DNA from 4 places in the Shewanella sp. SG44-6 genome. Region 1 is predicted to be linked to each of the others. Evidence: predicted binding sites of a transcription regulator. Region 1 holds the regulator's gene; each other region holds the start of a gene.

Region 1 (8,414 bases):
ATTAAACACCTTAACCCCAGTAGGAACCGCAATTAGCATGGTGCAATACATGAAAAACAACTCGGCGAATACCGGCATGCCTGTGGTAAACATATGATGTGCCCATACTAAGAACGACAGTACAGCAATACTGGCCGTAGCGTAAACCATAGAGGAGTAGCCAAATAATTTCTTGCGGCTAAAGGTCGGTATAATGGCGGAGATAATGCCGAATGAGGGTAAAATCATGATGTAAACTTCTGGGTGACCGAAGAACCAGAAAATATGCTGGAACATCACTGGGTCACCGCCACCTGCAGCATCGAAAAAGCTGGTACCGAAAAACTTGTCGGTTAACACCATAGTCACTGCGCCTGCGAGCACTGGCATCACCGCAATTAATAAAAAGGCAGTAATTAACCAAGTCCACACAAACAAAGGCAGTTTCATCCATGTCATGCCAGGAGCGCGCAAGTTAACAATGGTTACGATAACGTTAATCGCGCCCATTATCGAGCTGATACCCATGATATGGATGGCGAATACAAATAGAGCGGTGCTATCAGGGCTATAAGTGGTTGATAGCGGTGCGTAGAATGTCCAACCAAAGTTAGGACCACCGCCTTCCATGAATAACGAACTGAGTAATATGGTAAACGCGAACGGTAAAATCCAAAAGCTCCAATTATTCATCCGCGGTAAAGCCATATCTGGTGCACCGATCATCATCGGAATTAACCAGTTAGCTAATCCGGTAAAAGCCGGCATCACTGCGCCAAATACCATGATAAGACCATGAACCGTGGTCATTTGATTAAAAAAGTTAGGTTCTACTAGCTGTAATCCAGGCTGAAATAACTCTGCCCGAATGACCATTGCCATGGCGCCACCAGTGAGAAACATAATAAAACTAAACCATAAGTACAGCGAACCGATATCTTTATGATTAGTTGTGAGTAGCCAGCGCATGAGCCCTTTCGGCGCTCCGTGATGATCATCATGAGCGGTAGCTAGTGTATCGTGCGTTGTTGTGCTCATTGTCTTCCCCTACTGTCCATGGCTAGCGACATCGGCAGGTTGCACCGCCTCGCCAGAATTATTGCCCCACGCATTGCGCTCATAAGTAATCACCGCAGCCATCTTTTGTGGGCTAAGTTGACTACTAAATGCCTGCATCGCGGTGCCTGGTTTACCGTGCATAACGATATCGATATGTCCGCTAACCGGTCCGGTAACCACAGGGCTGCCAATAAGTGAAGGGAAAGCGCCTGGCAAACCAGCACCAGTGGCTTGATGACATGCGGCGCAAGTGGTGACATAAACCTGCTCACCTTCAGTGATTAATTGCTCCAAGGTTAAGGTGGGCAGATCTTCAACGGCAACAACCTCTGGCGTTACAGCCTTTGCGACGGTTTCAAGAGCCTGAGTCGCTTTTTCTGTCGCAGTATTGGTGCTCTCAGTTGCTGTTGCGGCCATTGTGCTTTCAGTCTTATTTGCTTCAGTACTTGCTTCATTGCCGCCAGAGAAATTACTCACATCAGCAGCTTGAACAACATCACCGGTATTATTGCCCCAAGCATTACGCTCAAAGGTAATCACTGCGGCAATCTCTTGGGCGGTAAGTTGCTTGGCAAAGGCTTGCATTGCGGTTCCTGGTTTACCGTTTAAGACGATGTTGAGGTGACCTGCAACAGGGCCTTTTATGATAGGACTGCCAATTAGTGATGGGAATACACCTGGAAGGCCCGCACCATTAGGTTGGTGACAAGCGGCGCAACGAGCAAGATAGATCTGTTCGCCTTGGGTGGTTAACTCTTCAAGAGATAAGGTTTGTGACAGTGATGCAGCCGCCGCAGCAGCGGCATTACTGGCCAGTTGCTTTTGCTCTACTAACCAATTATCAAAATCTGTCTCTGATAATGCTTGCACCACAATTGGCATAAATCCATGGTCTTTACCGCACAATTCGGCACATTGGCCACGATAAATTCCTGGCTTATCAATGCGGGTCCATGCTTCATTAATAAAGCCTGGATTGGCATCTTTTTTAACCGCAAAAGCCGGAACCCACCATGAGTGGATCACATCATCTGATGTCATTAAAAAACGCACTTTTTGGTTAATGGGCAGTACGAGTGGTTTATCGACTTCAAGAAGATAATGCTCTCCTTTAGCCTCTATGCCATCGATTTGATCTCTGGGGGTCGATAATGTGCTGTAAAATTCGATGTCTTTATCAAAATAGCTGTAATGCCATTTCCACTGCGACCCAGTAATTTTGATGGTGAGATCCGCATTGCTGGGATCTTCCATGGCAATTAAGGTTTTAGTGGCTGGAATAGCCATGGCGATTAAGATAATGAAAGGAATGACGGTCCAAGCTATTTCCACTTTAGTACTTTCGTGAAAATTTGCCGCAACAGCGCCTTTTGATTTGCGATGGTAAATCATTGAATAAATCATGATCCCAAACACCACTAACCCAATGGCACAACAGATATAAAGTATCGTCATGTGGAGGCCATAAACCTTACCACTGATATCTGTCACGCCTTGAGTCATGTTGAGGGACATTTCTGATGCCCCAAGCGGAAGTGCTATAAACACCACCAGTAAACAATACCACCATTGCTTCACAAGACTGCTCCTCTGTTCATTGCAAATAGCAATTACAAAGAAAAGTCACACAGTAATTCTCTGCTCTATGCAAACTTTTCGGTTCCCGAAAAAAGTTTGATGACCTCAAAGTACCTTGGTGGCAGTAAACAGGTTGTTTACGGTTTTATTATTAGCGGTGCACCACGCTTGTACCTACTACTGAACTTATCAATATTGAGTTGGCTCATTTGTCTGAAAGTAATCTTAATCACTGTCATTCACGTCCAATTAAAGATGAATAATATTTCATCCTTGGGAACAACATTAGCTGTAGATTAAACATTGATCAAGATCACTTTGTTGGCTAATTGACTGAAAAAAGATGAAAAAAAAGCCCTGAATTCAATACAGGGCTTGGTAAGTAAGGGTTAATGCTTAGTGAAATGAGCAAAAATTACTTGTTCCATTTATTAATGTAGGGCTAACAAGTTGATGTTTGTGAGGTAAGTGAGCATTCACATCCTCAATTACCACACCTAAAGCCCGTGCACTTTTAGCTACAATTTCTAATCGACGACTATCACGAGCGTCAAGTGAGCTTGTCCAAGTGACGACAGCACTTGATGTTCCACTGGTAAGCGCTTTTTCCATCGCCCATAAGGTTTCGACTTCGTCTTTAGTGTGCACCAGTAAAATACGGTCCATTCTCACGCCAGCATTTGCCAGCATATGTTTATAGCCAATGTGTGGTGGGCTAATTAACACAATCCATCGACCTTGTTGGCTCAATGTGGCGAGTTGACTACACAATTGGCTCAACTCAGCTTCACCTTGGGTGACTGTTTGTAATGTGCGAATGGTTTGGTTGCCATGCAATTCTGTTTCAGCTAAATCTACCCATAAGCCTGGGTGACGTGGCGCGATGCCCATTAGTTTGTTCATAACCAATCTCCATTACGGATAACGCCAACGGCAAGCCCTTCGATGGTTAGGCTTTGGCAACTTAAATCAACTTTAATCGGGGTGTAATCGTCATTTTCTGCGTGCAGATAAATCACATTACCTTTTTGTTCAAATCGTTTTACGGTGACGTCATCATCAACACGCGCCACCACAACTTGGCCATTACGTGCTTGTTGCATTTTATGAACCGCGAGTAAGTCGCCTTCTAAAATACCGATGTTCTTCATGCTGTCACCACGAACGCGCAACAGAAAGTCTGCGGCAGGTTTAAACATGCTCGGGTCGACTTGATAATACTGTTCAACGTGCTCTTGAGCCAAAATAGGCTCACCAGCTGCAACTTGTCCAATCAGAGGCAAACCGGTTTCAATCTGTTCTTCATGAGGTAAGCGAATACCTCGAGAGGTTCCAGGCATGATCTCGATAAAGCCTTTTTTGGCTAATGCTTTTAAATGCTCTTCGGCAGCATTAGCACTTTTAAAGCCAAGACGTTTCGCAATTTCAGCACGAGTGGGTGGCATACCTGTTTCGGCGATATTGTTTTTAATTAAGTCTAATATTTCTGCTTGGCGCGGCGTTAACGGTCTCATGATGATTCCTGTCTTTTTATACAGTGACTGTCATTATATACAGTGTTTGTGTTCGTGCAAGTATTAACCAACTATTTTTTGTGTTTTATTGGTTTTTTGTAACTTAAATTAATGTTTTTATTCGTTATTATATATGTTTTATCTTGCACTATGTCTTAAAGTGAGAGCTTACACGTAAAGATAAGTCGGCCAGATAGTGTAAGCAGGGTGGTTTCTGGTATCCTATACGACAATATTACAATGGCTTATGTTGCGAAAATAACCATGTCAAAACCAGATTCAATATTTTTACAAGCATTAAAATGGGTTCAAAAATGGATGGTACAGACCATTGTGGTGCCCCATGATCCGTTTGATGACCTCAATATAGATCCGACCAAGCCCTTGGTTTATTTGATGAAAACGGAATCTATTAGTGATATTGCCGCCTTGAGCGAAATCACTGAAGGATTTGGTATGCCAAGTCCTTATGAGCCGTTACAGCTTGATGGTTTAAGAGTGCCTCGAGTGGTGTGTTTAGAGGGGCGTAAACCTCTATTTGGTAAACGTGAAAGTGGTGAGAAGTTCCTTAATTATTTTACCCGTTTATTATCGCTTCATAGTGAGAATGCTGACCTCGATATTCAATTAGTGCCAGTTTGTCTTTATTGGGGACGTACTCCTGGTAAGGAAGAAGACAGCATGAAAGCGGCTGTTTTTGAAAGAGAAAACCCAACTTGGTTACGTAAGTGGCTGATGATTTTATTTTTAGGGCGACATAATTTTGTGCAGTTTTCTAATGCGTTATCGCTGCGCCATATGGCTGATGAGCACGGTACAGATAAAAGAATTGCGCATAAATTAACTCGTGTCGCGCGAGTACATTTCCGTCGCCAACGTAAAGTTATGACAGGGCCACAATTACCTAATCGTCAAATGCTATTTGCCTCTTTATTAAAGTCAGATTCAATTAAAAAGGCTATTGAAGAAGAGGCGGTCAACAAAAAAGTATCTCCTGAAAAAGCCCGTGAAACTGCGATTGAATACCTTGATGAAATTGCCGCAGACTATTCAGATAGTTTAGTGCGCATTGCCGAGCGTTTTCTCACTTGGTTATGGAATAAATTATATAGCGGTATCAATATCAAAGGTGCTGAACAGGTAAGACAGCTTCACCATGATGGCCATGAAATTGTCTATGTGCCTTGTCATCGCAGCCATATGGATTACTTGTTGCTGTCATACATTTTGTATTATCAGGGTATGGTTCCGCCGCATATTGCGGCCGGTATTAACTTGAACTTTTGGCCAGCAGGGCCAATGTTCCGCCGTGGTGGAGCATTCTTCATCCGCCGCAGCTTTAATGGTAATAAACTGTATACCGCAGTATTTCGTGAGTATTTAGATCAGTTATTTGCTAAAGGTTATTCGGTTGAGTATTTCACCGAAGGTGGGCGTTCGCGTACAGGACGTTTACTTGCGCCTAAAACCGGCATGTTGGCAATGACCATAAACAGTGTACTACGCGGCATAGAGCGCCCAGTGACGTTAGTACCAGTGTATTTAGGTTATGATCATGTGATGGAAGTGGCCACTTACCACAAAGAATTAAGCGGCAAGAAAAAGAAAAAAGAATCTGTTTGGCAGTTATTTGGTGCGCTGCGTAAACTCGGTAATTTTGGCCAAGGTTATGTTAATTTTGGTGAGCCGATTAACTTACAGCACTTCTTAAATCAACAAGCGCCAGAATGGCGTAGCGAACTGGCGAAAGAGCCTGATCAAAAACCATCGTGGTTTACTCCATCGGTTAATTTACTCGCTAACCGCGTGATGACCAATATTAACGGTGCTGCCGCCGCGAGCTCGGTAACATTAACCAGTTTAGTGTTATTAGCCTCAGAGCAAAATGCATTAGAAAGAAGTCAGTTAGAACGCCAACTTGATCTGTATTTAGCCTTATTGAAAACCGTACCTTATACCGATTACGCATCGGTCGCCGAGGGTGATGGTAAGTCGATTGTTGATCATTGTTTGTCGTTAAATAAGTTTGTTAGTACCAAAGATTCTATTGGTGAGATTATTTCTGTTGATGAAAAAATTGCCATCACCATGAGTTATTACCGTAATAATATTATTCATTTAATGGCGATACCGTCATTAATTGCCAGTTGTTTATTGCGCTATGATGACTGCGATCGCGCGCGCATCCATGCCATCGTGATGGATTTTTATCCATTGCTGAAAGCAGAGTTATTTATGGGCATTGATGATGTGCCTAAATATGTTGATGGCGTTTTAGACTTTATGCTTGAGCAAGGTTTGTTGAGCGACAATGATAACTTTGTCATCACGCCTCGTCATATTACCCAAGTATTACTTCTGGCTGAAACGATCAGTGAGACCTTGCAGCGTTATGCCATTATCTTTAATTTACTGGCGATAAAGCCTGAGCTTGAACGTTCTGCTCTTGAAACCGACAGTCACTTGTTGGCCCAACGACTAGGCGCACTTCACGGGATTACCGCTCCAGAGTTTTATGACAAAAAACTGTATAACACCTTGAGTGTTAAGTTAAAAGAACTAGGTTACTTATGCAGTGTTGAACATCGTGACGAAGTGATCAGAATTCGAGATCATGCCAACAAGTTACTGAGTTCGTCAGTGAAACAAACCATAGTAGACAGTGTGGATGCGGAGCACGGACAATAATGGCAAACCATATGAATGCGGCCAAGCATCGCACTAGTGGTAAGTCAGTATTGGGTGGGGCGATGATCATTGCTGGCACTACAGTGGGTGCGGGAATGTTTTCCTTGCCAGTTGTTGGTGCAGGGATGTGGTTTGGTTACTCAATAGCGATGTTGCTCGGCGTCTGGTTTTGCATGCTAATGTCGGGTTTGCTGTTATTAGAAGCTAACTTGCATTTTGAACCCGGTGACAGTTTCGATACCTTAACTCGAGTAACCCTAGGGCAGTTTTGGCGAGTCATTAACGGCGTCTCTATAGCCTTTGTGTTGTACATTTTAACTTATGCCTATATCAGTGGTGGCGGATCGATTGTTAATCACAGTTTATCGGCATTGGGTGTCAGTCTACCTCAGAGTGTGGCAGGGTTAGTGTTTGCCGTGGTGCTGGCGCTAGTGGTATTTGTCAGTACTAAAGCGGTTGATCGCATTACCACCATCATGCTTGGTGGCATGGTCATTACCTTCTTCTTGGCCATTGGTAATTTATTGATCGATATCGATACCGTGAAACTGGTATCACCCGATGGTGAGTCGCGTTACTTACCTTATCTGCTTGCTGCGATTCCTTTTGGCTTAGCCAGTTTTGGTTATCACGGTAACGTACCCAGTTTAGTTAAATATTACGGTAAAGATGCTAAAACCATTGTTAAGGCAATCATTAGCGGAACCACAATCGCATTAGTGATTTATGTGTGTTGGTTAGTGGCAACTATGGGTAATATTCAGCGCAGCCAGTTTGCCGATGTTATTGCCCAAGGCGGTAATATTGGGGTGTTAGTTGCAGCATTGTCGGGTGTCATTGCCAGCCAATGGCTTGATAGCATGTTGACCCTGTTTGCCAATCTTGCCGTGGCATCATCATTTTTAGGTGTCACATTAGGTCTGTTTGACTACCTTGCAGATCTATTTGGTTTTGATGATTCGCGCACCGGACGGATTAAAACTGCAGCGGTTACGTTTATCCCGCCAACAATATTGGGCTTGCTGTTTCCGAATGGGTTTATCCTCGCTATTGGTTTTGCTGCACTTGCAGCCACCATATGGGCTGTGATTGTTCCAGCTTTGCTGGCTTATAAAGTGAGGCAGCAGTATCCCGATTATGTTGGCTTTAAGGTGCCAGGCGGAACGCCACTGATTGTGCTTGTGGTGTTGTTTGGGATAGTGACCGCAACATGTCACTTACTGGCAATGGCAGATATCTTACCGGTATTTAAATAACCGCAACTTGTTATAATCGAATCATAATTATTCAGAAAGCCTTCGTTTGAAGGCTTTTTTGTTTGTGACTATTCTGGCTGATGTTTAACAACCAATGGTATGTTGGTCAATAAGCTATTTGCTGGCATGATAGCAATAACCATATCCGTCAATTAGATGGTTTATGTTGCCGTTGATGATGCTGATACTTCAATTGCAAAGCGCTATTTTGGGCATCATCGTGGTATCTGTAATAGATACTCATTAAGTGTATTTAGGCAAGGATGAGCAAATGACACAGAATAACACCCAAGCTGAGTTGGCTAGAATTCATCGCAGTATGATGATAGTCGCCTTAATT
Region 2 (8,414 bases), on a different contig from region 1:
CTGGAATAGGCTCATATTTACTGTACTGCTCAGCCAGTTTATCGGCTTTAGCATCAAAGGCGGCACGATCTTTGTCGGTCCACCAATTACGCTGAATACCATTAGCGTCTGATTTAGAGCCTTGATCATCAAATCCATGACCCATTTCGTGACCAATGACCGCACCGATACTGCCATAGTTCACCGCGGGATCTGCGTTTGGATCAAAAAATGGCGGTTGTAATATAGCCGCAGGGAACACAATCTCATTAAACGAGCTGTTGTAATAGGCATTGACTGTTTGCGGGGTCATGCCCCAACGATTACGATCGGTTTTTTCCAGTTCCTGAGCTACGCTGTCGGCTTGGAAGTATTTGCGCAGATTTTTAATATCACCGACTAAATCATTTTTAGTCAGGGTTAAACCATCAAATTCTTGCCATGATTCTGGATAACCAATTTTAGGGTTAAATGCCGCTAATTTAGCATGGGCATTCACTTTAGTTTCATCGCCCATCCACTCTAAACCATCAATACGCTGTCCAAGTGCTGTGCGTAAGTTTTCAACTAATTCGGCCATTTGTTGCTTAGACGACTCAGGAAAGTAACGTGACACATACACTTTACCGATTGCAAAGCCCAATGATTGAGTGCCTGACATTTCTTCCACCGCGCGTTTCCAACGTGGACGAGGTTGTTCTTGGCCTGTTAACTCTTTGCCATAAAAAGCAAAGTTAGTATTGAAAATATCTTCTGATAATAATCCGGCATTATTACTGACCGTGTGGTAGGTCAGATAGTCCTGCCATACATTTAATGGCTGTTGATTTATCAAGTCAATGATAGCCTTAACCGGTTCAGGTTCAGATATATTGAGTTGAGGGACTTGATAGCCTGTTTGTGCAAAATATAAATCCCAGTCAAATCCAGGATATTGCTGAGCAAGATCTGCGCGCTTAAGTTGGTTTAAGGTTAAATCGCGATTACGACGTTTCTCTCTAGGCCATTGTGCTTGTGCTATTTTAGTTTCAAGTGCAAGAATCGCCGCGGCACGTTTTTCACCGTCTTTTATCCCCGCAAAAGCCAGCATTGCAGCGATATGCTCAACATAAGCTTTACGAATATTCACAAAGCGATCGCTTTCTTCTAGGTAATATGAACGGTCTGGTAAACCCAAGCCACCAGCGCCAATGGTCATTTCATATTGATTAGGGTCTAAACGGTTAAACCACATTCCACCCCAAATAGGTGATGATGTACCTGTAAGCCAGGCTTCGCCGAATATTTTTGTTAAGTCTTGAGTCGAGTTGATTGCCGCTATTTGATCTAAGGTGCCTTTAATTGGTGTGATACCCAACTTATTAATGGTTTCTGTATCCATATAGGCATGATAAAAATCAGCAATTAATTGTTCTTCTGCATTTAAATCACTGCGGCCAGCAATATCATCAATAATTGCTTTGACTTGATCTTCACTGCGCTCAGCTAAGGCATTAAATGCGCCGTAACGGGTTTTGTCTGCTGGCATGACAAAGTTGTCGTACCAATGACCACTGGCATACATAAAGAAGTCATCGCCAGGTTTAACCGCTTCATTACGCGCTGTTAAGTCAATACCAAAAGTACCTAATTCAGCTTTAGCGGGAGCAGGCGAAGTGACGGCTGCAACCTGAGTATTTGTTGTATCAGATACACCACAACCTGCTAATAGTGCAGTGGTTAATCCAATCGCAATTAAGGATCTATTCATTGTTATCGTATTCCTTAGCCAATGTGTTGACAGAGTTATTTGCTTCGTCATCTTGAAAGAATGACACAAAATGTCAACATTTGAATTGTTAGCAAATTTTAGCAACTAGGTTATTAATAAGACATTTCAGCGATGAATCTTCCTTGTTAACTATGCTTTTTGCCACTTATCTCGCGATGATTTTACACCGTAAAAATAGTATAATTTGAATAAACCCCATGTGTGGAGTATTATTGGTTGTGGTAATGATTCGTTTTATATCGCTGTATAAATCTCTGAGGGGGCTGGATATGTCTGCAATTGAGCAAGCTGTGTTACAGCAAAATCCTGAAAAAACTGCCCAAGTCGCGCTGAAGGTGTTTTTTAATATCATGGATGCTTGGCATGTAAGAGCAAAAGATCAAATTGTGCTGTTAGGTAGGCCGGCCGAGTCGACATTTTATAATTGGAAAAAAGGTAAAGTGTCGTCATTGTCGCCAGATACCTTGGAGCGTATTTCATACGTTTTAGGCATTTATAAAGCCCTTGGGAGTTTATTTCCGACAAGAGATCAAGCCGATGCTTGGCCGCAAAAAGTCAATCAAGCCTTTAATAATCAAACAGCTTTGGAGTATATGCTAAAAGGTAGCATGATAAATTTGAGTGATATGCGGAGATACCTTGATGCACAACGAGGTTAATACCATTGAGCCTAACGCGGATAAGCTGTACAGATTAGTGCCCAGCCATTTTCCGCCTATCGACTTATTTGAACAGGTCGCCAACCCTGATGAGCTTGAGATAGTCTTTGCTATTGAATCACTCACCAACGACCGCTTACGTGAAGAAGCAGGCGAGTTGGCCCTGGTGCCAGTAGAACAACGTATTTCTGGTATTGGAACCTCGCCAATAATGGCGGCATTTACCCATATTGGTACGCCATCACGCTTTACCGATGGTTGTCAATTTGGAGTGTATTATGCGGCTAAAACGTTACATACCGCCTTTTCTGAAACCATTTACCACCGAGAAGTGTTTTTACGCGCGACTAATGAGCCCGATACCGAACTCACTATGCGTTGCTATATTAATCAAGTCGCGTTGGCACTGCATGATATTAGATCCCAAGAATTTGATGACTTACACACAGATGACTACGCGATAGCACAGCAATTTGCTAAAGCGTTGCGTGCCCGTGACAGTAACGGTTTGGTATATCGTAGTGTAAGAGACTGTGGTGGTGAATGTATTGCGGCATTCAAACCTAAAGCCGTCACAATCCCACAGCAAGGTGGGCATTACAAATACATCTGGAGTAGTAAAAAGCAAAAGATTGAGCACATATTAGAAGTCAATTTGATTAAGTAGCCGCAGCCTTTTAACTGTTCTCATTTTCAGATAAACAAATGTAAAATGGGGAACATCTAATTCTACAACTCGTTCAATACCTAAATCTTTTACACGTTAGGCGCTCAAGCCGCTATCTAGAATCAACTTCACTATTCTATAAATTGCATTATCTCTTATGCTTAAACTTTCCGGTTAATCTGGCAGTTGTTGCAGTGACTTATCGATTTGCTCAGATAACTGAGCCAATAAATGGCTGTATGCACTAACCATGTCTGGCGCCGTTGCTCCTGCTTTGGTGACAGCAGTGAAGTGTTGCTGGGTGATATGTCGGTTTACTTGGTTATCGATAAGATCCCAATAAACATTTAGTCTGACATTGTTACTGTCTCTGCTTAAGCTCATAAGCTTTATTTTGACACTGTACTGCGGGCTATTTTCTGCTCCCCAGGGGAATAACACTAACTTACGACTATGATCGCTTTGGTTGAGATTAATACTCACAACACGGCCGATACCTTGATCTAATGGCTCAGCCCAGTAGCTGTTGGCCATTCTTTGTAGGCTGCCATCTTCAAGCGGATATACCATTTGAGTAAAGTTTAGGTACTCGGGTATTTCAATAGGGCCAATGCCAATATCGTATTCGAGTGATGTACTGCCGGGCCCTATCTGCAAGGACGGTGCGGTTAACACAAAGTACTGTTTTGGCGGTGAGCTTTGGCAGCCGTTGATCAGACTAAGTGCCAATAAACTCACACTCCAATATAGTGATCTCATCCAAGATAGCCTCATAACATTATTCTCCTTGCTTACCACGTATAATCGCCTCGGGTTGCTCATCTAAGGTTTCACTTAAACTACGTAACGCCCGAGCTGTGCGGCTAATCTCTGCCAATGTATTGGTTAATTCAATCACGAGTGGGGAGTTTTGATCTAAAGAATTACCTGCTTGATTCGCCAACTGATCAATACTGACTAATGTTTTGTGCAGTGCCGCTAAACTGAGGTTGAGAGACTCAACCATTTGCGGTTCATCTTTATTCAACTGCATCAGTAAACTATCTAGTTTAGCCAGTACTTCGGCACTCTTGGTGCCTAATGTCGCCTGAGTTGTATCGATATGCGCAGCGGTGTTTCTAACGGCTGTTGCAGCGCGATCAAAATTATCCAGCGCTTGCTGTATTTTGCCACTGGCGGCAATGTCGCTAAGTTGCTGAGCCAATTTATCCACATTGGTGATGACGTTTTTCAAGTTCAATGATTGCAGATCTTTAAACAAGGATTCGAAATCAGTCGCTATGGTTGGTAGCTCCAATAATGAATCTTTGTCATCATGGAAATGTGCGGATGTGTTGGGATAAAAATCTAACTCAACATAGAGTTGTCCGGTTAATAAACTCAGATAATTCAGCTGAGCACGTAAGCCATTCTCTATCGCATGGGAGAAAAACTCTTCTCCCACTTGTATGCCTTTAAGATTGATGCGTTTCAACAGTAAATCGGCGTGAACTGAGGCCGTGACACCTTGGCTACTGTCGTTGGGGAAATCAATGCTAATATCGCTTATTTCACCAATGACTACGCCTTTTAACTTCACTGGCGCACCGACTTGAAGCCCTTGTACTGAGTTATTGAAATACATGACCACAGGCGCTTTTTCGGCAAATATTCGCCCACCGGAAAAAAATAGCAGGGCAATAAACACTAAAATAATCGCGCCAAAGATAAAGGCCCCAATCGCAAGAGGAAGTCGCTGGCTTTTACTCATGATGCCTCCACTTTATCAGCACGATTGAGAAATTGTCGCACTCGAGCTTGGCTACTGTTAAGTTTTAATTCTCTCGGATCGCCACAATCAAGCATGGTATTGGTTTGATTATCGAGAAACACACAGCGGGTGCCGATTGACAATATACTGGGTAGCTCGTGCGATACGATAATCACGGTCGAGTCCAGTGCTTGGCAAATTTGCACAATTAGGTGATCTAAGCGCATAGAGCTAATGGGATCTAAGCCTGCTGAAGGCTCATCAAAAAATAACAATTGTGGATCCAGTGCAATCGCGCGTGCCAAGCCTGCACGCTTATGCATACCGCCACTTAATTCGGCAGGGTAAAATTTTTCAAATCCAGCTAAGCCGACTAAAGCAAGCTTATATGCCACAGCCTCTGCTATTTGCCGCTCCGAAAGGTCGGTATACAGTTGTAGCGGTAAAGCCACATTTTCGGCAAGCGACATACTGGAAAACAACGCGCCAGTTTGAAACGTGATCCCCCAGTCTTTGAGCATGGCCACTTGCGCTGGTTCATCAGCGTCATAAAAGTTTTTACCTTGATAAAGTACTTCTCCCTTAAGTGGGGTTAACAATCCTACCATTGATTTAAGTAAGGTTGTTTTGCCGCAACCGCTTCCGCCAATGACAAAAAAGATATCATTTTTGTTAATCTCGAAGTTCAGTTGTTTTTGTACCTCGGTCGTACCATAACCGACACTAAGATTGCGTACACTGATGAAGGCATCATCCACCATAATTAGATCCCTAACTTATCGTATAAGATATTGAGCGCGGCATCGGAAACCACCAGAAACACAATGGCTTTAACTACAGCACTGGTCGTGGCTAAACCAACGGCATTAGAATCTCGCCCGCATTTAAGCCCGGCCTGACAACCTGCAATCGCAATCAAAAAACCAAAAATAAGGCTTTTTATCAACCCGGTGGATATGTCTACCCAATCAATGGCAACCTGAGTTTGTAAAATATATTGGGTGTAACTCACGCCCATGCCATTGGCAACTACTGCACCGCCGATCATGCCAATCACGTCAGAGTAAATGCACATTAACGGCATAATGAAAATCAATGCCAACAAGCGAGGTAACACCAGAAACTCCATGGTGGAAATACCCATGACTCGCAGCGCATCAATCTCTTCATTGACCTGCATGGTGCCTAATTGAGCGGCATACGCGGCTCCCGTTCTGCCAGCCATAATGACGCCTGTCATCAGGGCGCCCATTTCGCGTACCATTCCAATCGCCACTAGGTTAGCGACATACACCTGAGCACCTAACTGACGCAGCTGCACTGAACCTAAATAGGCTAAAATCATTCCCACTAGCAGACTAATCAAAGTGACAATCGCCAGTCCTTTAGGCCCTGCTTGTTCAATAAAAAATACGATATCACTCCGCCGAGTACTGGCTTTACCTCTTAACCAACGCCCTAATGCCAACGTGCTTTCCCCGACAAATACTAAGCCATCGTGCACCTGTAAGCCTTGTACAATCATGCCTTTACGAAGCGTTACCCACATGCCACCAATGACACCATCATTCGCCGTTTGATACACAGGCACATCGGTAGCTAGCTGCAGTAATTGTTGTAATCCTTGTGGGGTATCTTGAATATTGAGGGCTATTTTTTGTTGTTCACACCAGCGGGATAATTGTAATAAGGCAATGGCAAGGCTTGAATCCCACTGAGATAATTCAGTCGTCACTAATCTGACAGTATGGCAAGTTGCGGGAAGGGCGGCACAAATATCGGCACCTAGTGGTGCTTGGCCTAATTGCCAATCACCTGCAAGACTCAGGTCGCAGTTGTCATCGTGCATGTCGATATCAAATGTGGCGAGTGTCATACTAGACCCCAAAAAAAGTAGCAATCAAGTGTATATTTGCATCAAGTTCATTGTTGTACTGATCACAAGTGTAGACCAATCGCTCAGATTGTATTTTGACCTTGAACAAATAAACTCATTAACTATTAAACTGATAACGCTATCTAGCTGGCTAATAACAACCTTCAATGGCTAAATATGCCGCCTGCATATCGCGATTTAACATAAATAAACTTGCACAGACAAAATTTAGCGCTACTATGTACCCTATAATGGTACTGTGTTTTTATACAGTATTCGGTATAAATGTACGAGGTTAGCGTATGCGCTTTATTCCCATTGTCGCCAGTGCTGGCATTACCGGTTTTGAAAGCCCTGCTGCTGAGTATCTTCAATTAGGCCTCAGTCTTGATGAGATGTTAGTGCAACATCCAAGTTCGACTTTTATCGGCTTAGCCCAAGGGGAGTCAATGCAAGGTGTTGGGATATTCGATGGCGACTTACTGATTGTCGATCGTCATGAAACGGCTAAAAGTGGCGATGTGATTGTGGCTAATTTTAATGGTGAATTTGTGTGTAAAATTCTCGATCTGCAACGGCGAATGCTAGTGTCATCTCATGAGCAACATTTACCAGTAACTATTTGCGATTATGATGACTTTAGTATTGAAGGTGTGGTGATCCGCTCAATTCGTTGTCATCGCCAAAGCCCCATGTTTGTTAGCCACCAAGGGTAAGCAACAATGTTTGCCTTAGTTGATGCCAATGCTTTTTATTGCAGTGCTGAACAGGTATTTCGCCCTGATTGGCGTGGTAAGCCAATCATTGTACTGAGCAATAACGACGGTTGTATTGTGGCTGCTAATCGACAAGCAAAAGAAGCGGGCATACAAAAATTTCTACCCTATTTTCAAGTTAAAGCGCTATGTGCCGAGCGTAATGTGATTGTGTGTTCATCTAACTATGAGCTCTATGCCGATTTATCAGCAAAAATGATGGCGATAATAGGCCGCTTTGCGCCCGATCAGCATGTGTACTCCATCGATGAATGTTTCCTGTCGTTTAAACACAGTTACCCCGCGATTAAATGTCTGCATACCCATGGTCAGTTAATCCGTCGTACGGTTTGGAAAGAAGCGCGTTTACCCGTCTGTGTCGGTATGGGCGACACCTTGACCTTAGCCAAGATAGCCAATCATGCCGCTAAAAAAATTCCAGGATACCAAGGTGTTTGCGTAATTGAGACATTGCAGCAACGCACTGACATTTTGCGTCAGCTTGCGGTCGGTGATGTATGGGGCATTGGTAGGCGCATAAGTAAAAAACTTGAAGTAATGAATATTCGCAGCGCATATGATCTTGCCTGTATGCCACCGAGCCTTGCGAGAAAACAATTTAGTATTGAAATAGAGCGAACCGTTCGTGAACTGAATGGTCAAGTCTGTAAACAATGGGATGAGGCAAGGGCAGATAAAAAACAAATTTTCTCGACTCGTAGTGTTGGTGAGCGCATCACTGACTATGAATTGCTATTACAGGCATTGAGCAAACATATCGCTATCGCGGCGCTTAAAGCGCGTCAGCAAGGCTCGTATTGCAAAACCATGTTGCTGTTTGCCAGTAATTCCCCCCATGACGAACGGCCCGTGAGTGATAAGGTCATTGTCCATTTCCCTTGCCCGACACATTGCTCTGTTGAACTCACCAAAGCGCTTAGACAAGCTGCACCAAGG
Region 3 (8,414 bases), on a different contig from region 1:
CGAACTTTGCAACGCCGTATCAAGAAATGGCGAGTCAAATACGGACCTGAACAAGAGGTGATTTTCAGGCAACAGCATACACCTGGAGCGATGGGGATCTCTGATTACACTTGGGCCAACGAATTGAATATCACCCTCGGTGGAACCGCATTTAAACACAAGCTTTATCATTACCGCTTGGTTTTCAGTGGCTGGACTTACGTCGAAGTCATACTCGGCGGTGAAAGTTTTGAATCACTGTCATCAGGGCTGCAAAATGCTTTTTGGCAAAGTGGGGGTGTACCAAAAACTCACCGTACAGATAGCTTAAGCGCCGCCTTTAAAAACCACACTGAAGCTGAAGTTCTGACTGAGCGTTACACCAAACTATGCAAGCATTACGCTGTGAAAGCCACTCGAAACAACAAAGGTATTGCCCATGAAAATGGCGCAATTGAAGGCCCTAATGGCCATCTAAAACGTAAGATAGAGCAACAATTGTTATTACGCGACAGCCGTGATTTCACTGATTTAAAGCAATACCGAGATTTCATCGATATCATCGTTGCTAAAATTAATCGTCAATGTCACACCCGTTATCTAGAGGAATGTACGTACTTATCCGCCTTACCCGTCCGTCGAACTCATGACTTTTGTGAGCAGTACGTCAAAGTGACCTCTAGCAGCACTATTTCCATTAAGCGTGTGACGTATTCCGTGCCATCACGGCTTATTGGCGTGACATTACTGGCACACATTTTTGATGACCGGTTAGTGCTTTTCTATGGACATGAAATCACATTAACGTTAGCGCGAATACATACGCAAGGCACAACACGTGGCCGCTCAATAGACTATCAGCACCTTATCCATGCATTGGCTAAGAAGCGCAACGCGTTTAAAGCATCACAACTTAGAGATGACCTTATTCCGAATGGCGATTTTTGGCAGTTATGGCAAAAACTAACCCATGATGGTGTGACAGATGCAGATTGCCATTATATGGTCGATTTACTGGTCATCGCTGCAAACTATGATTGTGAGGCAGCATTGGGCCGCTTCGCTCTCAGGGCGTTTGAAACAGGAAAAGTGGTGACGATAGATGAATGTCGCCGCGTTTTCAGCCCCGATACGCTATTTGTCCCCATGATTAATAGTCAACAACATAGCGTATCAAGTTACGACGTACTTCTTGGAGGGCGAAATGGCTAACCCACTGAGCTTACCTTTATTATTAAAAGAGTTACGACTGCCCGCGATAGCAAAAGCTTGGCCAGATATCGCCCTAAAAGCAGTGAAGGAGCAATGGGAGCCCGAGCTATTTCTCGCTCAGTTATGTGAAATAGAGGCCACACACCGACAAGAGATACGCCTAAAACGCTTACTCAAAGAAAGCCAATTACCCATAGGAAAACAACTATCACAGTACGATTTTAGTGAAGTGTCAGGCATTAGTGCCGTTCAAATTAAACATAAAACCAGTGAGCTAGGGTGGTTGAGGCAAGGCCATAATATTTTATTGTTCGGTGCAAGTGGGCTGGGTAAAACCCACATCGCCGCTGCGCTGGGTTATGCGCTTATAGATCAATCTGTTCGAGTTAAATTCACAACAGGTACCGCGATGGTACAGCACCTACAGAAAGCCCGAGATGGTTTAGGGCTAGAAGATGCACTTAAAAAACTCGATAAATATGAGCTCCTCATTTTGGATGACATTGGTTATGTTAAAAAGAGTGACAGTGAAAGTCAGGTTCTGTTTGAGCTAATAGCACATCGTTATGAGCGCAACAGCTTGGTAATAACGACGAACCAAGTGTTTAGTGAATGGGACAGTATATTTGGCGACAATATGATGACAGTAGCCGTGATTGATCGTCTGGTGCACCACGCAGAGATTTATCAACTTGAGGGAGAAAGTTATCGAAGAAAAGAAGCCATGAAACTCAATGACAAAAGCGGCCAACTTAATTGACGCGGATAGGACAAGCTAGTTGACGCCTAACACCTTACCTGCAGTATTAACAATAGCATGAGCGTAAGGCTTAAACTCTCTGCGTTTGATGCCGGATTTTAAGGCTGTTTTGATGACAATAGGGTTACCGCATTGGTAATAACAGATAGGCAAAATGATTGAAAATGCGATAAGTAAAAACAAAACCAACCAACTTCGAGTCAGCGCCTTATAGATAGTCTGTTGAGTATTCACTGAAGCGGTAATATTAAATGGGTATAGTTTTGATTCACGGATGTAATCATAAATAGTATTACCTCTTGGTATTAACTTTAAATCCATACCAATTGATTGATGATTCATATTGATTTTGAACATAGAGTTTTTATAGAAAAGTTGGATTACTGAAAACATCGATGGTGCATGCAAGGTCACTAGGACCTGAAAACCATTAGTTTGTTGGCCAACAATCAGAATAGGTTTACCTGGTACCGTGTATTTAGATTCTTGCAATGTTAAACCGTTGTATTTATTGCTTTGAATTATTTTACCTACGTTAGCAACAAATGATGAACAAATAACTTTGTTACTTGAAATTAATGTGATGCTTTGAATGCTTGGCGTTTCGAGTAATGCAGTATCGATAATTTTTTTAGCGTTCGAGCAATCTAATGTTGCGTCTTCTAATACATTTTTAGCAACAGTATTAGCATCCAAAATTTTACTATCTAAAAATTTTACTGCTATGTTTAAGCTGTCGGTTACCCGTTCAGCTTCGTTTGTGATGGCTTGAAAAATGATAATGCCAAGCCCTAGGCTTAAAAAAATACAAAAGATCATTATTGAATGGAATAATTTCAAGGCCCTAAAAGGGTATTTATCCCATGTTTCGATAACGGTACTATTTTGCATCACAATTTCCTTCTGAAAAAATCCGCTATATATAGCATGTTTAAGACAAAATACTTCATTAAATCTCTGTTTTACAACACGTTAAGCTTTACAACATGCGGTTAACATTAATAACTTACATCATGTAAACCCTTTTTTTTACTTTGAACTGTTTAAAACTCATGACACAATCTTGCAGCTACAACTTTAAGTGTTAGAATCTGAATTATATTCCAGATTAACACTTAAGTGGTGAGTAAAGTGTCCAAAATAAAACTTGCAGTAAAACTTATGTCGATAACAACCACAGCCATAAGTTTAATCATTAATTATTCTGGGATTAATACAACCAGCATTATTCTCAATGAGTATCAGTTAGCAAAAATAGGCCACTTCAATAACATCAAACTGCTTAACGTAGGTGAACGCTACGACTCTTCTTTATGTGGAAATAACCAGACTGATGTGAAGTACTACTTGTTTGCAGAGACTTCCGCGCATGTAACCACTAAACGCTGCATTGAAGAGCGTCCACCAGCCGACTGTCCAAATATCGCATTAACACCGATTTTAGATGGCGTCCATATTTCTGTGATCTCTAATACAAATGCCTTATATTCAGAGGAAACGCTTAGGGCTTGTGCCTTTTACACAATAGGGTCAGGAGAGTTGTACGTTTAACTAGTATGTCATTCAAAGCAACATTACAAATACTTAAAATAAGGGAATACCATGACACCAAAAACCGACTTCTTTTTTAAGAACATAAAATCTGATGTTCCCGTAATCGGTGCATCAGATCTAAACAACATCTCGTTAGAAATTGACTCAAACTTCTTTGCATATCAAGTCAACAGAATGCTAAGAAACAGTGTAGATAATACCTGCACAGTCATATGTTCATCTTCAATGCCTCGGGTATTTAATACGATTTCAGCTTTAAGTGAACAGATTGGCTTAGTCCATGTATATGCGTTAGAGCCAATAGATTCCGTTCTTAATGCTACATTGGCATGTGATTTGTTTTTACCAGAAGGCATTTTAAGTATCCAGCCACAGTGGAATACCTCCCAGGAAAAAGACATTGTGAACGTCGCCGCTACACTTGCGGCACCATTGATATTAAATGGCTTGCATCTTAAATCCTTCGTTAAAAATGATGATGGAGTCAAAAGGCTGTACGTGAATGGTAAGCACATGCTGGATGAGTTGATAGCACTAGGCAGATACAATCCATCAAACTTCGCGCCTAATGAATACGGGAAATATATTGCTAACGCTGAAAAGGCTTTCGGTTTGGGTGGCAATCAAGAGGCCATACTAAAAGCATACTCAGAACTGAATGAGGCTTTTTGAATGGAAATAGGCAAAGCTTATATAGCTCGAAAACCTGCAGAATCTTTTGGTGAGATTGATGGCGAAAGTGTTGATTTTGATGAAGTGACTTTAACGATAGAAATATTAAAAAAGCCTGAGACGGTGATCATGGATGACGGTGAAAAGGAGGTTGAAGAGCCCTTACCAAAACACCTATGCAGCCCAGATTGGCAATTAGTTAAAAATCTAGAAACCTTTAGAACGAATTGGTTATTTATACCCAATTACATTATTACCGCCCTTTAACATATTGGACCTAGCCTTAGTGGTTAGGTCCAATCAACTCTGTGACTAACTAAATGATAGATATTACCGAAAGACATAGAGGGAGCTGATGAGTCACACTTGACCCTGCCAACCCCATTCCTGGATACAGCTTTGAATTCCCCCCCGAAACTGCTCAGAATCTTGTAAATATCTTACTGCAATATCATCCATATATAGTGGTAATGGATAGAAACGATCACGCGTTCAAGCGTAGGCTCAGCAATGAAAGAAACCATTTTTTCTATCAACTTTATTTCATTCGGTTGTCTGGCTCAAAGGAGAGAATCAGTTTTTAACATGATATTCAGATAATATGATTTAAGGTAGATAGCAGCCAATGCTAACCCAAAAACAATTCTATGCCGCTTAAGAACGCTTGCAAAACATCGTAACGACATCAGGCTTAATTCAAATGCCATAATCAAGAAAGGAGAAAGTAAGTAAAGCAATGGCCGTCCAGTGGGCTGTATTGAACGGATTAACAGTTTACCTTGGGAATATCTGACCATTTTGTTAAATACTGTGGTGTTAAGTATTCACGCCTCATTTTCCATTTCTGCTCTATTCCCCTGGCACCATTGAAAATAGTTCCCTTTCCATGTGCCGCATTAATACTATCAAATATCTTCATTAAATTCGGGTTAGCGGGCTGATTAAACAGATCATGCTGATACTTAGATACCGGTGTTAGATTGAGCAACCCGACTCCAACACGATAATACTGTGAACCATTTCTAAATAGTTTATTAACTATTTCGGATGCCGCTTTAGACAACTGGCAGGTATCATTGGTCGGGACATCAAAATGATAATTCGATTTAAACCCTTGGTATGAGTGGTCATAGTTTGATGCCGATGCAAAGACATACATCGTAGAGCAATAAGACCCTTGACTCCTTGCTTTCACAGCCGCTGATTCGACTTGTTGTGAAATTGCTTGTGATAGCTCTTCTATTTTTGCTGTTTTCCGGCCTAATGTTGATGTACTAAAAATCTGTATTTTATCTGCCCTGATCAAGTCCCAATACTTACCTACATAACCATTGAGCTCCAACACTGCTCTTTCGAGTTCAACACCAAAATTTTCACGCGCCAATCGATGAGACATTTGCGAAAGCTGTAAGCCATTAACAATATTTAAGGCTTCAATTTTTTTGGCGGTTCGAGCCCCAACACCCCAAATATCATCTGTTTTCATTTGAGATAGTATTGATTGCCTCTGCTCGTCATTATCAATGAAGCACACACCAGCATACCCAGGGAGCTTCTTAGCTGCATGGGATGCAACTTTGGCCATAGTGGTATTAATGCCCACGCCAATTGAAATAGGTAACCGGATTTGCTTCCATACTTTTCTTCTGATTTTATGTGCTTGCTCAAGGTAATCTTCTGTTTTAGTGCATTTTAAATTTAGAAATATTTCGTCACATGAATAAACGTAGCTATTAAATGGCTCAGTAAATTGGCTTATACAATTCATCACTCGATTGCTCAGGGCACCGTAAAGTGCGTAATTTGATGAGCAAACGATTACGTTATGTAGGTCACATAAATGTTTAGCTTCATAATATGGAGTAAATTTTTTAATACCTAATAATTTAGCTGCTTTTGAAAGACTGACAATTACTTGATCGTTGTTGCTAAGAACTATCAGTGGTTTTCCACGCCAGCTTGGGTTAAAAACACACTCTGCAGAGGCATAAAAGTTATCGATATCACACAAGTAAATCATAGCTAAACAATTCCTAAAAAGCGGCCTTCCAATGTGAACGAATAGAATTAATTACTACACCTTCGACTGAGAAGGTGTCGGACTCGTCGATAAAAACTGCTGATTGATCATCATTAGCTGATAACAACTTTCTATTCTTAACATCGAGTATTTTGCAGCATAAACAACCATTTAAATTGGCGATGATGATATCCATATGTTTAGGGGTCAAACTGGTATCTATGACGAGTAAATCATCTGGGTAAATGCCAACTTGGATCATGGACAAGCCTTGAGCCTTCGCAAAATAAGTAGAGTTAGGGCTTTGAATAAGCAGATCATCCAGGCTCAATGGTGATTCGATGTAACCCGAGCAAGGACTTTCAAAGCTAGATATCCCCGCTGACACAAGATTGTTGAGTATTTTCATTTTCGCCACCAATACTGTATAAATAAACAGTATTATAACCGGTTCAGGTCAATATGGTAGTTTTCAAATTAGGTAGATTGCGCTAAAACTGGTTTAGTAAATATAAGCGACTGAATATTAACTTTTTTTCGGTATATCCTAGCTGGGTTTCTGCATGTCAAATAATTACGATTTTAGGCTAATAAATGCCGGCAGGATAATGCCCCATATCTTAACGATTTAAAAAGGTTATTGGCTTTTTTGACGACAGTGCCTTACTAAACTTATCTGCTGTTTTTATGCAGTGCACGACTAATTTGTCAGGGTTTCTCCAAAAGCTAAAATCCAGTAAAGAAACTGAACGTCCAACACCTGTTCTAAATTGCGGAATTGATGGATATCCATTTTCAACAAGTACATCGATCAATTTACCGGTAACATCTTCCTTCGTCAGATAGGGGCCGAACTGTAACAACTCCGCTTTCAATAGAGAATTCAGGTCAGATGCTCGGGATGTATCTATTTGAATAGAATCTGCCATGACTTTTAGCTTTTTCTGGTAAGTGTTGTTCAGCGGTGAACGATTCTTTCGACGATTTAGCGTTATTATCTTAGTTGTTAATGTACGGGCAATATGCGCTGCTAGCGTGTAATTAAGCCCAATCCGGCCTCGAAAAGTCTGTATAGAATAAGTTATGAAATCTACGATAGGTTGAGCGTCTTCGATATTTGGATAAAGCACATTTTGAATATTCTTAGCTGTAATCGTGATATCCCCCCCTTCTGAATAATTTCTTATTTGCTGATAAACACGCTTGTTAGTGCGGTCCAATCGTTTGCCTGATACATATTTTAAATGTCCGTATCGAGAAAACTCTATCAAAGAGGGTAACCCAAATCTGTGCTCTATCTGGATATATTCTGGCATTAAATCTAACCACTCAGATATAGAGACAGGTAAGTGATTAACTGGATGGCAATCAACATCTCGGGTTAAGTCGAATACACAAACTGCAATAGGGTTACCTTTTCCGTGGCTATAATGACAACCAAAATCAGCACCCCCAAATATTGTGTCAATAGCTGTTCTGAAGCTTAAAAGGGAATCGTCACTAAGCGGCCCCTCGATAGATTGGATTAACTGATGATGTTTAAGTATACAGTTGCCAAAATCTGGTTTTAGGCTTTTGATCTCAATGTCATAGAGGGTATTAACATTCACATTTGCTTCATATGAATAGTTATTCAAAGCCTGAATGAACGGATTATGAAAGATATCATCACATGCTTTACTGAATTTTATCCGTGCCTTAAAGCCTTTACGAGCTAAAATTACAGCTGCCTCGAGGACTAGCTTAAACAAAGAAGAATTAGGTGTTTCAGGATGCAAAAGTACCGCATAGCATTTAGACCCTTCATGAAATGGTGAAAAAATGGTATTAGTTATAGCATCCCTGTTATTAAGGCATATTGCGTCATGCTTATTATGTTGTTTCTGTACAGAATTAGCTAAATGGTTCGGGATATGTGAGCGAACATGAGTAAAATTGACGTTGATTATGTGTATATCATTAAGCAATCTATGAATGAGCTTGAATTGATCTGCGTATTTTGGATTAGATGAAGAAGGGTTGTTCTTGTGTGATTGATATCCATCTATCAATGTTAAATTATCAGAATAGATGGTTAGTGAGGTTGCAGTTATACACTCAGTTTGCATAATATCTTTAAGTTCTAACAACCCAGCCAACGCTGCTTGAATTTCACCAGCACTTGAATCAAGCAATACACCACTATTGCCAGAGTAATTTACTGTTATACTAGTACCA
Region 4 (8,414 bases), on a different contig from region 1:
TGGTGCGTCAAAACCTGCTGTTAATACGTTAAAATTAACGAGAACTTGAATCTCACTGTTTTTATATTGTTCAATTTTGGCACGTCGACTACTTGCAGAATCATTTTTACTATCTATAGAAGCTGCATTAATACCTTGATAGTTGAGCGCCATAGAAAGATTCACACCGTGTTCCACGGTACAAGCAAATACAATTATTTGAGATTGCTTTTCGCACTCCTCAATAATCGTATTGACAATTTGCCTATTCCGCTCAACATTGTCTGCAAGCGTCTTCATTGTTTCTGCACCACCAGCATCTCTTAACTCATAAGCTGTGATCGCTGAAGAATCATATGTTAAAGGTTTGAAATTCGCTTTAGCCAAATATCCTTTTTCCACTAAATAATCAATTGGAGATAAATATCCTGATACCCGCATTGATACTTTAACGTTATTAAAAAAACTAGAAAGTAAAGCATCCTCATCAGACAGGCCATCAGGAGAGTAACTCCGGCCAGGTGTAGCCGTTAACCCAATTAAATCAGCATGAAATTCAGGGTTTAATATAAAATCATTAATTACTTCTTTAAACATTGGGGCAACAGCCTTGTGTGCTTCATCAAAAATTACTAATGTTACCTTTTTACACAGTTCGCTATATAGAAGTTTGATATTTCGTGCATTACTACTTCTTAAGCTTAGAAACTTATGGAGACCACCAACAACAAATCCAGAATCAATCCCGCCTAAACTTTCATCTGCTGTAGAGTAAAAGCCATAAAGAGTGGTAGGTCGGTTACCGAGTGACTGCCATGCTTTAGAGAATTCATTAAATGCTTGTGAACAAAGCTCTTCTCTATCAGCAAGCCACAGTACGACATTTTTACTATCCTGACGTAAATGCTCTGACGCAATATTCATTGCGGTACGAGTTTTCCCTGCACCTGTTGGCAGATGCAAAAGCACTCTATTACAGCCGTTATTTAATTTAGTGAATACTTGTTGTGATATATCCTGCTGATATGGATACAGCGAATAATTTGGTTCGATTCGTGAAATACCTGATAAAAGGCTTTTTTGTTCAACTTGACTTACATATAAAGCATTTAATCCTAAACGAGACGCAAAGTGATATGGATTTATTTCTGACCAAGATATCGCTGCATCATAATGTTTAGCTTTAACTTGTGTTTGATCAATTTCAAATTCAGGAAATAATTCAATAAATAATTGCGGGGACAGACGCTCAATCAATTGTTTTCGAAGAGACTCTTCAAACAAAAAGTTTACTTTTTTTGCACTAGCAACTAATGCAACTAACTTTTGCTTATTATAATGATTTACGCTTTCACTTAACTGATGCTTGTCTGAATCTATAGCAAGAGCAAAATTTATAGCGTCCAGCGGTAAAAAGCTTAAAAGTTCATCTTGAGAAAAATTTGCTAATATTTTTGTTAACATCATAATCCTTTATTCTTCGGCAGCTAGGTGCTAAATCAATTCCTTGTCGATTAAAGCAAGACCCCTTATAACAATAAACAACATATTTGTTCTTTGCATTCATGAATTTACCGTATTGACAAGTTTACTACAACAAAAAAATAATTTAAAAAAAAGCACTGTGCAAATGAACAGTCTTTAGGATAAAGTTCTTTCGTTATATTCAAAATCAGGCTAGTATCGCCTCTGGACAATTTCTCCAGAGGCACTAATAAGCGATGAAAGCTAAGTTTACAGGTCATGACACTTTCCCTCTGCGCTATGGATGGCTATTCAAGGCAGTTAATCATTTGAATTCAAATGGTAAATTTTCAAGTTCTGATGAAGACAGTATTCGTCAATCGATAGTCGAACTTGGTGTTGGTAAAAATATGGTTAAAGCTATTCAGTATTGGGCTGAAGCTTCTAACGTGATTCATTCTGAACGATCAAATAATTCATTTACTCATGCTGTGTCACAAAATGGCGAATATCTTTTTGGTGGTGAAAGCTTGGAGGATGGAAGAGATCCTTATCTAGAACTGCCTGGTTCAATTTGGTTAGTTCATTTCTGGTTAAATTTTAATGTTGAACATTTGACGGCTTACCGTTACTTTTTTAATTTCGCAAATGTGCAACATTTTGAAAAAACAAAGCTAATCGCTGATTGTTTTGAAGATGCAAAGAAACTCGTTGATAGTGAACTAGGTAATATATCTACTATCAAGAAAGATATTGACTGCTTTTTGAATACCTATAGTAAAAAACTCAAAGCTACTCCATCGAAAAAAAGTATCAGCATAGATGAAGATCATTTTATTTCACCTTTGTCTGAATTAAATTTGATACAAGACAACGGTGGCGGTTTTTACATTAGCAATCTATCTGAACGTCCTGAACTGCCGATTGAAATATTTACTTATGCTCTACTTGAGTTTTTTAAAACTGAAACAGTAGACTCTAAAGTTAGCACTGTTGATTTCGACTCATTATTAAGTAAACCCTGTTCACCCGGTCGAATATTCCGGTTGTCTGAATCTGGATTAGGGCAAAAACTCGATGAAGTTCAGGGTTTTACTGATAACAATATTTCGTGGGTCGATTCATTAGGGTTAAGGCAAGTCAACGTTTCTGAATATGCAAAGACCAATAGCACTCACTATTTGAATCAATATTATGGCACTAAAAATGACTGAATCACTCATAACTATCAACCAACGTTATAAAAGCTCTACCCGTATTGATGGTGATAGCGAAGATTTACGGTCCTTTATTGACGATTTTATTCTTCATGGTACTGCCGTTAATGTGCTTGATACGGTCAGTCGCGAATACGACGCTAATGCACAAAGGGTATATACCATTACAGGGCCTTATGGCTCTGGTAAATCTACCGTCGCGTTATTTTTATCATGTTTATTATCTACTGATACTAAGTTACGCGAGTACGCTACGGCAAAGTTACAATCATCACCTGTCCTTTTGTCTGAATTCCAGAAAAGATTTGCAATCAATATTGGTTGGAAAACTGTTAAACATGTTTGTGGTTTAGAGTCACCTGCAAACAGCATTTTACAAAGTTTATATATTGCACTTGATATAACTCACGATGTGAATAAAATTGCAGACTTAACTGACGATGAATGTCTTTCTGAAATTAAATTGGTTCTGTCTTCAACGCAAAGTAATGATGATGGCGTATTAATTTTACTCGATGAAATGGGCAAGGCTTTAGATTATCAATCACGCGCTAATAAGGACTTACATTTATTCCAAGCATTAGCTGACGTAGTTCAACAAGCTAATCGCCCTGTATTGATGATCGGTTTCTTACATCAAGCTTTTTCTGATTACGCTAAAAATAAAGATGCTAAAACTCAGCAAGAATGGAGCAAAGTTCAGGGGCGCTATCGAGATCTTAGTTTTAATCCATCAATTGACGAATCATTAATCCTCGTTGGTGACTCTATAACTCGATCAGCTGAAATTTCTTCAAAAATAGAAAGCAAGTATTCAAAGTTAGTAAATGTCGTCAGCAGTACTTTCGCGAATCAAAATCGGAATGTTGGTGCATTAACCGATACTCTGCCACTTGACCCTATCGTCAGTTTACTTTTAGGCCCTGTTTCAAGACGCCGCTTCTCACAAAATGAGCGCAGCTTATTCGGTTTTCTTGCATCACATGAAAAGTATGGTTTTCGTGAGTTCCTAGAAGATAACTATACGCAACCTCAAGATGACCTAGTTTTATACAGGCCAGAAATGTATTGGGATTACCTTCACCATAATTTGCATCACTTAATTGTTACATCGCATGATAGTAAGGCTTGGTTGGAAGGTTGTGATGCGATTTATCGCGCAGAGCAAAAAGCAGAAGGTAGTGAGCTACATGTTTCTATAACTAAGGTTATTTCGTTACTGACGATATTTGGTTTTCATCATCAATTACATGCTAAAAAAGATTTTTTAAAGAAATACTTTGTAAATCGCGGTTATAAAAATACAGAAATAGCTAAAGCTTTAGATGATTTGCAAACATGGACTGTCATTATTTACCGACAGAAACATGATGCTTTGTTTGTTTTCCAAGGTAGTGATATCGATATCAACACATTGATAAGTGAGCGTGTTGAAGCCGTTAGTCAGGGTGTTGATTGGACTAGCGTTTGTGACTTACCGCAAAATATATTAGCGACAGCACACTATCACAAAACAGGAACAATGCGATGGGCAACAACCAAGCTCATCAATAAAGTCGAAAAGTCGTTACTTGAACAGCTTTGTTCTGAACCGAAAACAGGCGAAGCTTTCCTTACTTTTGTCTTATCGGTATCACCCGATGTGACGCAAAAATTTAAAGAAATTGCATCAGACTTAAGCCATTGCGTTATCGGTGAGTATGACGATTTTAGCATTTTACAAACAGCAGCAATTGAGCTGATAGCACTTAAGCAAATCCTTAAAGATGAGCAGAAAATTACACATGACTTGATCGCCAAGAACGAGTTAGAAAACCGCATCATCTTTGCTCAACAAAATGTAGAAAAAGAACTGCAACATATATACAAAAATGCACAGTGGACGCATTGGGATAACCCATTACCGCCCTCATCTCCTCTTACTTCATTAGCGTCTGTGATAGCAGAAGAAATCTATCACAAAGCACCAATTGTAATTAATGAATTAGTTAACCGCTCTAAACCTTCTGGTAGTGCAAACAGTGCCATTCGTAAATTGATGAATGCAATGTTTGTAAATGGAAACCAAAAAGATTTAGGCTTCGATGAAAATAGCTTCCCTCCAGAGAAAGGCTTATATCTATCCTGCTTAAAGAGCAAAGGTTGGCATAACTATACTCCTGAAGGTTATTTATTCCCCAAAGCATGGAGTAAAGAAACCAAAGATGCTAATCCAAAGATGCATGCACTTTGGCAGGATGGTTTTACTTTTATTAAAGAGAACTCAACCACAGCACATGTTTCCATCGCACAGTTATATGAACGTTGGATGTTGCCACCTTTTGGTTTAACAACCGGACTTTGTCGTATCTATGGACTAGCGTTGTTAAAGTCACTGGAAGGACAGATTGCATTTTATGATTGGGATTCTACAAATCAGTTTATTTTTATTCCTGAATTAGATGAGGAACTGGTTAATAAAATCTATAAGCATCCACATGAAGCTGCTGTACGATACTTTGAAATATCAGATATTCAGAGTCATTTGTTAGAGAATTTAGCTCAAGCTACAATCGGAAATGCTAAGACTGACAGTGCTATTTTGAATATAGCTAAGCACATTGTTGGAATAGTTCATAAGCTACCATCTTGGGTTAAAAAAACCAGCGGCGAGAGCTTTAGCGGCAGCCAACAAAATGGCTTAACTAAAGAAGCAAGAGACTTTAGAAACAAAGTTATTGGTGCGAGCGATCCGTTTAAGCTTATCTTAGAAGATTTACCTGCTGTCTTTGGTTTTGATAAAAATGACCCAGCTTTAGAAGATCAATTGGGTTATAAGCTGAGAACGGCAATTGAAGATTTAAGTGCTCAAAATGATATTTTATATAACGGATTCAGACAAATAATCATTGATACATTAGGTGAAGAATTTAATAACAATCTTAAAACACGTTGCGAATTTGTTGAGGGTATAGCTAAGCGACCTAATGTCAAAGAGCTTGCTAAACGAATAGGCCAGTGCATTAATAATCCTAGTAAATTTGAATTTGTTATTAATCTTGCAACGGGTGCGCCAGAGCGTAATTGGACCGATAAACATCTTCGTAACGGCTTAGATGAATTACAGAACTTATGTGTTCAATTTAGACGTATTGAATCATTTGGTAATTTACAAACCAAAGGTAGTTCAAAACCTTTGGCATTCATCACCACCAATAGTGAAGGTAAGCATCAAGAATTTGGTGGTTTTATACAGTACGATTTAGAAATGGATAGCGACGTTTTGCAAGTTGTAGAAAAAATAAAGTCGTCTTTCTCTGATTTATCTAAAGAGAAACAATTGGCCGCTTTAACTAACTTGCTAACAAATTTGATGGAACAAAGTGAAAGCGGAACAGAGGTTGTTAATGACTGAAAAAGTTAAACATGTTCTAGGGTTGTCTGGTGGCAAAGACAGTAGCGCCTTAGCATTATTTGTCAAAGAAACGTATCCAGAATTAGAGGTTGAATACTTCTTTACTGATACAGGCTACGAGTTGCCAGAAACCAACGAGTTTATTGATCAGCTTGAAGAAAAGCTGGGGTATATTCACCGTTTAAATGCACGATCATTGAACAATATTGAAGGTCGTGGCGAAAAAGACTTTGCTCACTTGTTAAAAGAGCATGGTAACTACCTGCCCTCACAGCGTGATCGCTGGTGTACCGTGCAAATGAAACTAAAACCATTTGAACAATGGTTAGATAGTTTTATTAGTGATGGTTATAAGATTAAAAACTACGTCGGAATTCGAGCTGACGAGCCAGAAAGAACGGGATACATGACCATAGAGAAACCTATTGAGTCTGTATTTCCTTTCAGAGAACATGGCATTGTTAGAAGTGATATTGAAAATATCCTTCAACGTAATGGATTAGAGCTTCCTGAATATTACAAGTGGCGCTCACGTTCGGGTTGTACTTTTTGCTTCTATCAACGAAAAATTGAATGGGTAAAGCTGATGGAAAAGCACCCTACATTATTTGAAGAAGCAAAAGCTTTTGAGAAAGGTGATGACAACAATAGCACTACAGGTGAGCGCTTTTATTGGATGGGCCAAGGTCAACCTCTTGAAACTTTAGAAGATCCAGAAGTACAGAAACGTATCATTGAAAACCATGAGAAAAAGGTCGCTCGTTTTAATAAAAAGAAACGTAGTAACGCTTTATTAGGTGATTTCGGTGGTGTATGTAATTTTGGTGAACTAGACGACATATACGATGAAGCCGAAGGTGGCGGAGCGTGTGTAACCTGTTACAAATAAATAAAAAAAGCGACTATCTAGTCGCTTTTTTTACAGCTTTGATAAATATATCAATTTGTTCAAATGTCACATCAAGTGCAAAACTTAATCTAATAGTATCTTCAGCTTGTTCACGCGTTAAACCTAAAGATGTTAATACATGCGAAGCTTCAATTTCTTTTGAAGAACAAGCTGAACCTTGAGCTAAACTAATTCTCTGATCATTATCTCTGATCATTAACGCTACGTTGGTATTCAATAGTGTTAAGGACAAACAATGAGGTAAAGCTTTAGTTTGGCCATTTATGTTAAAGCCAATCCCTTCATTAATGAGCCCTTCAATTAAGTACTCTTTTATGCGCATTTCAGAAAACGATTGGTAATATTTCGGGAATAAATCAATCGCGGTGCCATAACCAATAATCAACGGCGCAGCAATTGTTCCGCCTCTCAAACCTTGCTCTTGGCCAGCGCCGTGAATAACTGGCAAAAGTTTCCTGTGGCGTAAATCTCGAATGTAGATCGCGCCAGTGCCTTTTGGGCCACCTACTTTGTGAGCGGAAAATGACATGACATCTATATTAAAATCATCGACATCGATCTCTGTTTTCCCATAACTCTGGGCTGCATCTGAATGGAATAGAACATTGTTTTCAGAGCATAATTTACCAATTTCACCAATCGGATTAATTGTGCCTAATTCGTTATTGACGTGCATTATTGACACTAATGCCGTTTTTTCGTTAATGGCATCCTTAACATCATTAGGGCAAATAATGCCATCTACATTAGGTTTGATGTAAGTAACGTCAAAACCAATCGATTTAAAATAATCACATATCGCTAATACGCACTTGTGCTCAATGGTGGATGTGATTATATGGGTTTTTCCTGCTGGGATGTCACCACTTAACAGCAAGCTTTTAAAAGCGATGTTATTTGATTCCGTTGCGCCACTAGTAAACACAATTTCACTTGGATAAGCACCGATTGAATCAGCTAGTTTTTCTCTTACTTGATCAATTTCCTTTTGGACAATAGAGCCCATCAAATGACTGGATGCTGAATTTGCATAAAATGTCTCAAAAGCATTCATCAGAGAAATTTTAACTTCAGGCAATAGAGGATATGAGGCTGCGGTATCAAAGTAGATCATACTAGTATTTATCGATAAGTTATTTGTAAAAATATTAACACAAGTTGAACTCTACAATTATGAAAAATTCAATAAAATACAACAATCCATAGCATAATCTTGGTATTTTCTTGAAGAACCATCACTTGTTTTGCTTAGCAACCCCTTGTCCTAAAGGTTCAAAATACTCCATCGTAACTTGATTTATTCACACCTATGCCAGCCAATGAAACCATGAACACCTTTGCGAGATTGAAGCTGGTTCTGGATAAGTCTGATTTGGTATAAATAATATATTTTTAGTAATAAATCACTCTTTATCAAGCCACTCTCGAGTGGCTTTTTTATGGGTTTTAT

What was found. The regulator LexA, encoded in region 1, represses DNA repair genes until DNA is damaged. The targets are predictions, from matches to a motif close to TACTGTATNNNNATACAGTA.
Region 2: the regulator LexA is predicted to act here: its motif matches at 6,958-6,977, upstream of H5185_RS12600 (LexA family transcriptional regulator).
Region 3: the regulator LexA is predicted to act here: its motif matches at 6,619-6,638, upstream of H5185_RS10355 (S24 family peptidase).
Region 4: the regulator LexA is predicted to act here: its motif matches at 1,600-1,619, upstream of H5185_RS15670 (DUF4007 family protein).

What each region holds. Positions count from the first base shown of each region.
Region 1 covers NZ_JACJER010000138.1:2,012-10,425, forward strand. The annotation lists gene ctaD (cytochrome c oxidase subunit I) at 1-1,017, opposite strand, end outside; gene coxB (cytochrome c oxidase subunit II) at 1,027-2,616, opposite strand; gene H5185_RS18540 (cell division inhibitor SulA) at 3,013-3,519, opposite strand; gene lexA (transcriptional repressor LexA) at 3,516-4,130, opposite strand; gene plsB (glycerol-3-phosphate 1-O-acyltransferase PlsB) at 4,395-6,818, shown strand; gene mtr (tryptophan permease) at 6,818-8,074, shown strand; gene H5185_RS18560 (hypothetical protein) at 8,346-8,414, shown strand, end outside.
Region 2 covers NZ_JACJER010000063.1:11,514-19,927, reverse strand. The annotation lists gene H5185_RS12635 (M13 family metallopeptidase) at 1-1,729, opposite strand, end outside; gene H5185_RS12630 (antitoxin Xre-like helix-turn-helix domain-containing protein) at 2,020-2,409, shown strand; gene H5185_RS12625 (RES family NAD+ phosphorylase) at 2,393-3,076, shown strand; gene H5185_RS12620 (membrane integrity-associated transporter subunit PqiC) at 3,251-3,835, opposite strand; gene H5185_RS12615 (MlaD family protein) at 3,855-4,826, opposite strand; gene H5185_RS12610 (ABC transporter ATP-binding protein) at 4,823-5,587, opposite strand; gene H5185_RS12605 (ABC transporter permease) at 5,590-6,702, opposite strand; gene H5185_RS12600 (LexA family transcriptional regulator) at 7,005-7,418, shown strand; gene H5185_RS12595 (Y-family DNA polymerase) at 7,425-8,414, shown strand, end outside.
Region 3 covers NZ_JACJER010000047.1:790-9,203, forward strand. The annotation lists gene istA (IS21 family transposase) at 1-1,191, shown strand, start outside; gene istB (IS21-like element helper ATPase IstB) at 1,184-1,951, shown strand; gene H5185_RS10330 (CSS-motif domain-containing protein) at 1,967-2,842, opposite strand; gene H5185_RS10335 (hypothetical protein) at 3,113-3,502, shown strand; gene H5185_RS10340 (hypothetical protein) at 3,554-4,177, shown strand; gene H5185_RS10345 (hypothetical protein) at 4,178-4,444, shown strand; gene H5185_RS10350 (Y-family DNA polymerase) at 4,944-6,197, opposite strand; gene H5185_RS10355 (S24 family peptidase) at 6,211-6,606, opposite strand; gene H5185_RS10360 (hypothetical protein) at 6,818-8,414, opposite strand, start outside.
Region 4 covers NZ_JACJER010000095.1:478-8,891, forward strand. The annotation lists gene H5185_RS15665 (DEAD/DEAH box helicase) at 1-1,443, opposite strand, end outside; gene H5185_RS15670 (DUF4007 family protein) at 1,701-2,657, shown strand; gene H5185_RS15675 (hypothetical protein) at 2,650-6,054, shown strand; gene H5185_RS15680 (phosphoadenosine phosphosulfate reductase family protein) at 6,047-6,943, shown strand; gene H5185_RS15685 (cysteine desulfurase family protein) at 6,957-8,078, opposite strand.